3 regions of the Pradoshia sp. Z6_59 genome follow, and region 1 is predicted to be linked to each of the others. Evidence: riboswitches for the same ligand, from Rfam matches in the RefSeq annotation. Region 1 holds a riboswitch; each other region holds the start of a gene.
What was found. A riboswitch is a leader RNA that binds a small molecule or an ion and turns the genes downstream of it on or off. The one in region 1 is predicted to bind cobalamin.
Positions count from the first base shown of each region.

Region 2: another riboswitch for cobalamin. It lies ahead of AC4D4B_RS05280 (ABC transporter substrate-binding protein); the one in region 1 lies ahead of AC4D4B_RS01945 (ribonucleoside-diphosphate reductase subunit alpha).
Region 3: another riboswitch for cobalamin. It lies ahead of AC4D4B_RS16485 (FecCD family ABC transporter permease); the one in region 1 lies ahead of AC4D4B_RS01945 (ribonucleoside-diphosphate reductase subunit alpha).

Region 1 is NZ_JBZCPP010000001.1:391,783-395,067, reverse strand. It holds gene AC4D4B_RS01945 (ribonucleoside-diphosphate reductase subunit alpha) at 1-1,469, opposite strand, end outside; cobalamin riboswitch at 1,636-1,817, opposite strand; gene AC4D4B_RS01940 (DEAD/DEAH box helicase) at 1,903-3,285, opposite strand, start outside.
Region 2 is NZ_JBZCPP010000003.1:242,863-246,147, forward strand. It holds gene AC4D4B_RS05270 (polysaccharide deacetylase family protein) at 1-560, opposite strand, end outside; gene AC4D4B_RS05275 (DUF6509 family protein) at 711-1,013, shown strand; cobalamin riboswitch at 1,048-1,242, shown strand; gene AC4D4B_RS05280 (ABC transporter substrate-binding protein) at 1,355-2,320, shown strand; gene AC4D4B_RS05285 (TetR/AcrR family transcriptional regulator) at 2,473-3,084, shown strand; gene AC4D4B_RS05290 (acyl-CoA dehydrogenase family protein) at 3,114-3,285, shown strand, end outside.
Region 3 is NZ_JBZCPP010000020.1:34,923-38,207, reverse strand. It holds gene AC4D4B_RS16490 (ABC transporter ATP-binding protein) at 1-762, opposite strand, end outside; gene AC4D4B_RS16485 (FecCD family ABC transporter permease) at 756-1,808, opposite strand; cobalamin riboswitch at 1,987-2,131, opposite strand; gene AC4D4B_RS16480 (LLM class flavin-dependent oxidoreductase) at 2,180-3,181, opposite strand; gene AC4D4B_RS16475 (tetraprenyl-beta-curcumene synthase family protein) at 3,209-3,285, opposite strand, start outside.

The sequences.
Region 1 (3,285 bases):
ATAGACGAAAGATTACATACAACAAAGTCACCCGGTGTTTTTTCAATAATAATTTTCCCATCCTCGGTTCTTTGTTCAATAACTTTGGTAGCACTTTGATTTTGCATAATTTCCGTACATAAATTACTGCAATATATCATTCCTTTATGGCGATTAGCATTAGAGCGGTTGACCGTATCCCGATAAAACATATAAGGTGTTCCTGTTTCAAGCTGAGAAATCATGATCGCCTTAAACACTTCAATGGCAGGTATTTCTTTTTTGGAAAGCTGCGGATGATTGATACATTCAGTATATTTTTGTCTGAATTGGCCATCCCCTGCTTCTTCATCAAAATAATCTTCAAGAGAATATCCCATTACTTTTCTTACTTCATACGGATCAAATAAATACCAGGTACCCCGCTCCTTGACCATTTCCATAAATAAATCCGGAATGCATACACCAGTAAATAAATCATGCGTTCGAAAACGTTCATCCCCATTATTTAAACGCGCTTCGAGGAAGGCAAATATATCCTTATGCCAAACATCCAGATAAACTGCAATGGCACCCTGTCTTTGGCCCAGTTGGTCCACACTGACGGCGGTATTATTTAATTGCTTCATCCATGGTATAACTCCTGAGGAAACACCCTTAAATCCTTTAATATCACTGCCTCGCGCTCTAATTCCCCCTAAATAAACACCTATTCCTCCGCCATTTTTAGATAGATTGGCAATATCGGTGTTTGAATCATAGATACCTTGTAAACTATCATCAACAGTATCGATAAAACAACTGGATAATTGGCCATAGCTTTTCCCAGCATTAGCAAGCGTAGGAGTTGCCACCGTCATATATAGATTGGATAAGGCCCAATATGCTTCTCTTATTAATTCGATTCGCTGTTCTTTAGGCTCATTGATCATTAAAGTCATGGCAATAATCATAAACCGTTCCTGAGGAAGTTCATATAAGCTTCCATGATGAGATTTGGCTAAATAGCGATCTGCCAGTGTCCGAATGCCAATATACGTAAACAACTGATCTTTTGATGGATCGATGACTGCTTCGAGTTCATTGATTTCGTCTTCCGTATATTCATTTAACAATGCTGGATTATAAATCCCCATATCAGTCAATAGTTCAACAAGCTGATGAAAGCTCCCATATTTATGTGTTAAATCATATCCCCGGCTCTTTGAAGCTTTATCATATAACTGGTCTAAATAAATAGTTGCCGCTACAAATGTCCAATCAGGTTCATCAGCAGATATACGCTCTACGGCGCTGAGTACCAGTAAATTTACCAACTCTTTCTTGCTATAGTCAGACTTATACTCAAGTGCTGTCTTGATTTTTTCTAAGTATTCCTCTGCTGAATAGATAGATGTATAAGAACTAACACATTCCTTTATGTATGTTTCTATGCTTTTTAAATTTATAACTTCCAGACTTGCATAGTTTGATTCGTAAGATACTGCCATACTAAATTCCCCCTTATTGTTTGCCGATAAATCGATTAAAAACGTCTGTTCCCTCCACGCAAAAAATCCCATTGCCTAAAAATAAGCAATGGGAAAGAAATAATAACAAGATCGAACTGTTCAATATTGCTATTTCATCCGTTCCACCTTCATTGCTCCCGATAAAGGCAAACCAGTGAAAAAGGCAGGTCTCCTGACTCATGCTTCGCTTTACTCTAAGTCCTTCCCATAGATTTCTCTACAGTGGTTTACTTATTTCATCAGCATTTACAGTTGCGGGTACAGTTCCGGATTTTAACCGGATTCCCTATTAAGTCGAATTACGACACCTTAAACACGTTAAACTCAATATATAGTATTTTAATTTAAAACAATAACAACATATAGAATTATAAATCTTATATGTGAAAATAGCAACTAAAATTCCGACAATTTATTTAGGCAATTGCTGGAGAAATTGATTGATAAATGCTTCGGATTTCAATCGAATTCCAATGTATGGTGGATGAACACGTTTATTGGCTTCAAGAGGAACCCCCAACCACAATACTTTTTGGTCAAGGATGACAAATGTGAAGCTTGGCCCATTCTGAAGATGGATATCCGGATCCAAATAGGAATGGGAATCTGGAGAATACATCATCAGTCTTGTTCTTGAGTTCCTCGTCTTCACTCTTTGAACAAAATCCGATGATAACACACTGGAATTTGGCAAGGAAAGGATAATGGAAGATTGGGCTTTTTTTAAATCCTGATAGAACCCTTCCAAATTTCTTGCATAAATCCATTGTAATTTTGGATGATGGTTGGCAATCCATTTGCCTATTTGATCCATATTGACCATTTGATTCCGTTTCATTTGATATTGAACGAGCTGATGAAGAGTTTTTGTATGCGAAACTTTTGATTCTATAAACTCCACATCGCTGACATGAATCAGTTTCCCTTTTGTTCTGGTAATTGCAACATTTAACAGCCGTTCACTTTCCCTGCCCGTTAAAAGCATCCCTGCACGATTTTGCGGATAACTATCCACACTATCAAATACCATTACTTCCCGTTCACTTCCCTGAAAACGATGGACAGTGGCAGCCAATATATCATGCAGGCCATTCTCTTCCTCATACAGATCTTTAATTAATGTTTCCATCAATTGTGCCTGCGCACGATAAGGGGTTGCATAACCGATTGATTTACTCCCATTGCTGTAGGCTTCATGAATAACCTGAAAGGATAACAATAGGTTCATCAAATTCATTCTAGAACCAGATGAAGTGCCCGTAAAGCAGTGTTCCCCTGTGAAGCTTGTATTTAACAGCACGGAAGCACGATCTACAAATGGTGCTTTTGAAACGATATCTTTTTTGTTTATATGAACACTTGGATGATCGCCAACCAGTGAATTATAGACATATTGGTTCGTAAAAGCGGAGATATCCGGATGCATTCTCCTCTGTTCCCTTAATAAAAACAGATGAGTATGAAGTTTTCCCCCTCGTGCAATATCAGCAACACCGGCACGGTGGAAGATATCCTCCTTCAGCCAGCGGTCTACAAGCTCCCCCCTCGAAACCGCAATAGGGGGCAATTGTTTAAAATCTCCACAAATAATACAACGCTTTGCGAGTGAGCCGGCAAAGGCAATTTGCGGGATAAAAGCCATACTCGCTTCATCAATGATAACTAGATCATACTCTTGTTCAAAAATACTCGGGTCCATTGCTGCTTTCGCCAAGGTAGTCCCAACAATGAAGGCATTTTTTACTAAATGAATTTCTTTTTGCCTTATTTTCTCTAAGATTCTGCCCAGTTTCTT
Region 2 (3,285 bases), on a different contig from region 1:
TAGAGATTTTCTTTTTCATCTACCCCTTGCATAATTAATTTTAGTAATTTTTTTTCTGGAATCGGAGGATTTAATCCATCGTTAGCATCACAGTTCCAATCATAATATTTATATCCTCTTTTTACTACCTCAGTCTTTAATTGATCCATTAAATCAGTACCGGCATATTGTTTTGCGACATAATTATTTGAGCCGCCGGGAAACCGCAAAATTTTTGGACTTTCGCCTACTTCCTTTTTCAGGAATTCTTCCAGCTGATTAATGTCTTTGAAAAATGTATCCTTCGATCGATAAATTTTGGAATAATTATGAGAATAGGAATGCAATCCAAGAGCGTGTCCTCTTTTTACAATATCTTTATATAAATACATATGTCCAGGACTGGCTGTTCCCGTTACAAAAAAGGTTGCTTTGACATCCTGGACTTTGAGGATATCCAGGATTTCCTGTGTGATATTTGAGGGACCATCATCAAAACTGAGATAGGCTGTCTTTGCAAATGTTTCAGATGGAATGAGAAGCTGGATAATGAGCAATGTGAGAACAGATAGAGTACGCATAATAAACTCCTATGGGTTAAGTGATTTTAATATAGTTTTTGAATCTTATTAAAAAATATTCCTAAATGGAGCTGAATAATTGGGTAAAATGTTTAATAAAGAGATGTAACATGTATAATAGACATAAGCATTTTAGAAAGGTTGATAAAGATGATCGAGATACAAAGTTATACAGTTGAGAAACTGGAGGACCCATTTGGTATCCTTTCTGGAGAAAGGTTCGAATATTTGCTGGAGATTTCCGTTCCCGAGGAAGATGAACTATATACCGATAAGGGTCTTCTGTTGCGTGTTATATATGTGATGGATGAAAATCAGGACCAAATTTCAAAATATGAGTTTATAGAAAGTGAAACACAAAGTATTTTGGATTTTGAGCTTGAGGAAGATGAATTATCGATGGTTTTACAATTTTGCAGGGAACATACTGATGTTGAATATGAAGAAGAATAAAGAAAACACTGAAACTGATCATATAAAAAATATGAATATTGAATAATGTAAGAGTGCCTTATTTATTAGGATAATAGGGAAACCGGTTCAAATCCGGTGCAGCCCCCGCTACTGTATACGCGGATGAAATGATTTGTAAACCACCGGCTCCCGATTTAGAGCATGGGAAGGTAAATCAGAGTAAATTGATGCGTAGAGCCAGGAGACCTGCTCTTACTTTCGTATATACTATTTTTCGGAGGGAAAAGTGGGCGAGTCCAATCCTGTTACTTTAATATGGGTTTTCGCCTTAGCTTTTTTCGAGCTAAGGTTTTTTTATTATGTTGGAAAGGGGAATAACTATGTTAAAAAAGCGAAATCATTTATTTTTATTTATACTAGTGCTTATGCTGTCTATGTTAATGTTTGGGTGTTCGTCAACTAAAGATGACTCAAACCAGAAGAAAGAGAATTCTGAATCAACCTCCTCTGGCTTTCCTGTTGAGGTAAGAGATGGATCAGGAGAAAGCATCAGGATTGAGGAAAAGCCGGAAACCATCGTATCCTTGCTGCCAAGCAATACTGAAACGGTTTATGCACTAGGTATTGGAGAGAAAATCATTGGTGTATCAGATTATTGTAATTTCCCTACAGAAGCTGCTAATAAACCTAAGGTTGGCGGGTTAGAAATCAATATTGAAAAAGTGCTGGAATTGAATCCGGATCTCCTACTGCTTTCCGCCAGTCATTTTAATAATGCCAAGGATACCATTAAACAATTCCAAACAGCGGGTATTGATGTCATTATCGTACCTGACGCCAATTCGTTTGATGGTGCATATGGAACAATTGAATTGATTGCTAAAGCAACAGGAACATCAGACAAAGCTGATGAAATTATTTCAGATATGAAAAAAGAAGTAGCGGAAATTAAAGAGAAAGCAAACGCTATAAAAGATAAGAAGAAGGTTTGGATTGAAGTATCTTCCTCACCGGATTTATATACAGCGGCCAACGGAACCTATATAGACGAAATGCTTGATATCATTCAGGCAGAGAATATTGCCGCTGATCAAGAGGGTTGGGTAACAATGAATGAAGAACAAGTCATTGAACGCAATCCAGATGTTATTCTTACTACATATGGCTATTATATTGAAAATCCTGAAGAAAAGGTATATGGAAGAAAAGCTTGGTCCGAGGTACCTGCCGTTAAAAATAAGCAGGTTTATGATGTAGATAATGACACAGTATCAAGACCAGGACCACGTTTAACAGAAGGCTTGCAACTGATAGCTGAAAAAATCTATCCTGAGACATTTAAATAAACATTTCATTTAAGAGCTACGCCCATACACTTTGGGAGGCTCTTTTTTTGTCGAATAAAATAAATTAAATTTTCTGGCAATTATGTTGAAATTTCCCTTTTGTGCAGGTATGATGATACCAATACGTATTCGTACTCACATATGGGATTGGAATGATAAGAATGTTATATGTTAATGATCTGCCGACCGAAGCCAGAGATAAAATGCTATACGCAGCCTTGCAATTATTTACTACAAGAGGCTACAAGAATACATCAGTCCTGGATATAGTTGAGTATGCACATGTCTCGAAAACAACGTTCTACCAACAATTCGGCAATAAAGAGACGTTGATTGTTGCTCTTTGTGAAAGCTTGATTGGAGAAGTTGCAGAAGAGATTAAGCTTGCAGCCTTACGGGAACCACGAATTGGTTATAAAGCATATGCCGGAATTTTTCGCTATTTGGAAATTTGCTTTTCCAATAAGGCTGTTGCCAATTTTATTTTACTTGAATCAGTCGGAGTTTCTTTCGAAGTAGAACTGGTCAGACGTGAAGCACTTAAAAGTTTCGCGGATCTCATCTTTGTTTTTGCCTACCGGGAGTTTCCGGAGAATGTGAATGAACAGGAAGTTAAGATCATCTCTCAGGCAATGGTTGGAGCAATTAATGAAGTCGTCATTCAAAAATTCCGGGAACCAAATCATCAAAAGACAGATGTAGAATATCTTGCTAGATTATTAAACCGATTGGTCATGCGATCATTTAGCAGTCTCTCAAATTAATAAACTATTGATATGAAGGAGGGAGAAAGTTGGTTTCTTTTTTGCCAAGTGAGGAAGAAAAGGCATTTGTTAATGTAGCAAAGGATTTTGCGATTCAAAAGATCCGTCCCTATGCCAGGCAAACGGAAAAAAATCAGGGTGTAAGTAAGGACATAGTTAGAAAGTTGAGTGACCTTGGATTATTAAATTTAGAACTGCCTC
Region 3 (3,285 bases), on a different contig from region 1:
TTGCGGTGTTCCCGTAATAGGATGAGGGCGACTTACCAGATCTACCTCGTATACAGACGAAAGCAAGGTTTCATCATAAAGTAAATCTATTCCACCCTCCGCCACCTTCCTTCCATCCTTAAGCAAAGCACATCTATCTGCATATAAAGCTGCCATGTTTAAATCATGGAGGATAGCGACAATCGTCAGACCATTTTGAAGCTGGAGCCTCTTTAATAGATTTAACAATTCAATTGTATGCTTTACATCCAGATGATTTGTAGGTTCATCGAGAAACAGCAGCTTTGGCTGCTGGGCCAAAGCCTTTGCTAAAAGGACACGTTGCTTTTCCCCGCCGCTTAATGACGAAAAATATGTATATTTAAATTTCAGCGTGTTTGTCTGAGCCAGACACTCATCAACAATTGAGTAATCCTCACTACGGTAATGATTAAAAAATCCCTTTTCCTGATAAGGATATCTGCCTAAGAGTACGATTTCTTCCACCGTAAAATCTATTCCCACCATCTGTTCCTGACTTAACACGGCAGCTATTTTAGCCAATTCTCCGGTTTTATAGGATGAGGTCCTTTTCCCATTAATAATTGAAGTCCCTTCTTTATATTCCATTTTCCCCAATATACTTTTAATCAATGTCGTCTTACCGCTTCCATTTGGACCCAGAAGAGCAAAAAAATCTCCGCTCTCAACCTTAATAGAAAAGTCCTGAAGCACTCGCTTATTTTTATGATAGCCTGCACTGAGGCTCTCTACAGTTAACATGTCAAATTCCTTCTTTTTATCCGTTCTTTAATCAGTAAGATAGTAAATACCGGTGCACCGATTAAGGCAGTAATGACACCGATTGGTAATTCCTGCGGGTTGATAATCGTACGTGCAATCAAGTCAGCCAATACGAGATATCCACCTCCAATAATCATGGATAACGGCAGTAAGTGGCGATGGTCAGCACCAGCAATCAGGCGAACAAGATGTGGAATAACCAGTCCAACAAAGCCAATAGCTCCTGATACAGCAACTGCGGCACCCGTTAATAGTCCTGCCCCAATAATAATCGTTATTTTCTTTCGTTTCACATCGATTCCATTATATTGGGCGGATTGATCTCCAAGAGCCATCCCGTTTAGTTCACGATAATGAAATAAAATGATGGACGCTCCTATAATAAAAAAGGGAATCAATATACTGACGTGCCCCCAATTTTTCATGGCCACACTGCCCATCAGCCAGTTTAATACCTCCCTCATTTGATCCCCTGAGGATAGCGCAATGATAAGTGAGACCACAGCGCCAATGAATGAATTCATAATTATACCGGCTAAAATAATGGTCTCATTCGCATAGGTAACACTGGCCGCCTTTGTAATGCCAAATACAATAAACAAGGTAATAAAACTAAACACGATTGCAACAAGCGGCAAGGTGAACTGACCAAAAAGAGCAAATTCGATATTAAAGAATAGAACAATCACTGCCCCAACCGAAGCACCGGAAGAAATTCCGATCGTATATGGATCAGATAGTGGATTTTGCAAAAGTCCCTGAAAGGCAGCACCGGCAAGTGCCAGTGCGGCACCCACAAATAAAGCGATCAGTACCCTCGGTAATCGTATATTCCAAATGATCATTTCTATATTTTTTGGACCGGTATAGAAGGATTCCTGGCCGGTCACGTTTTTTAAGAGAATTCCAAGAATATCTTTAAATGACATGTCCACGCTGCCTATAAACAAACCGAGCAGCGCAGCGAGCAGCAAAAACAGGATACTCCCAAAATAAATACCGGTTGTTCTATTTTTATTATTCATAGCTTATACTTCAATTCCTCTTTACTCCTACGGCGAACCTCGGATTATTCATGCACTTTAAATCAAGATTAAACAGCTTCAACACATAAAAAATCCTTAGCTCAGGATGGTATTGAGCTAAGGATTCACTTTTTCACGCCTGTGAATACAATAAGCCTACTTTTCCCTCCGAAAAATAAGTACTAAAACTCTAAAAGCAGGTTTCCTGGCTTTTACTAAATCAAATCGTGATTTAGTAAGTACAGTAGCGGGGGCTGCAACGGATTTGAACCGTTTTCCCTTTTACCCTCGTGTACCGAGGCACTTTTAAAGTGATTTATGAGATTTCATTCTTATTCTAATAGATTGATTGAGTAATATCAAATCCACCATTATTTCAACAGTTCTTCGGCAATTAATCTAAAGGAATTCTCTTTAGCCTCATATGAATGGGTGATCGTTACAAGCATAATTTCATTTGTAAAGAAGCGTTCACTCAGCTCTCTAATTTTTTCCCCGATCGTTTTAGGAGAACCGATAATCATCTTGCTCCTGTTGTAATCGATCCGCGCTTTCTCAAACTGCGATAATGACAGTTCATGAATTTCTTTTGGGTGAGGTGTTCCCTCTCTTATAATTCCCTGTGAAAGAAACAGCATCGATAAATCCAATGAACCAGCCAGATATTCTGCCTCTTCATCCGATTCCGCACAAACCGTAAATACAGTAACCATACCCGATGGATTCTGTACTAACTCTGTAGGTCGAAATGCTTCATGATAATGCTTCATATTTTCTTCAGCATATTCACTGTTAATAAACAAAGCAAAATTATAGGGTATACCCTTTTGGGCTGCAAGAGCCGCGCTGGAAGAACTAGATCCAAGCATCCATAATTCCGGCGGAGACGTAATGGTAGGTGTCACGGATAACCCATATAGAGGATGCAATTCCGGTATTTGATCATAGAGATACCAGGATAATTCATCTACCTGATCAGGAAAACGATGCAGTTCCTGTACTCTACCTTCCTGCAACGCTCGTGTTGCTCTTGGCATCCCTCCAGGAGCCCTGCCGATTCCCAAATCTATTCTTCCCGGAGCTAAACCAGATAATACTCTGAAGTTTTCGGCTACTTTGTAAGCACTGTAATGAGGCAGCATAACACCGCCTGTTCCAACTCTTATTTTATCTGTTTGAGCAGCAATCCATGTTGCCAATATCTCAGGCGAAGATCCTGCCAAGCCTTGACTATCATGATGCTCGCTGACCCAAAATCTTGAGTATCCCCACTCCTCAGACAATTTTGCCAGTTTGACCGTATTAGCAAGTGCCTGCTCTGAAGGCTCTCCAACAGAGCGCGGTGACTGGTCTAGAATACTTAACTTTACCATTCTGCTCCATCCCCTTAGTATTGAATGCTAGACTCGCCTATTCTTCTTCATCCTCTTAAACGCATGATACAGCTTACTATTCCAATAAAAGAAATACGCTGAAC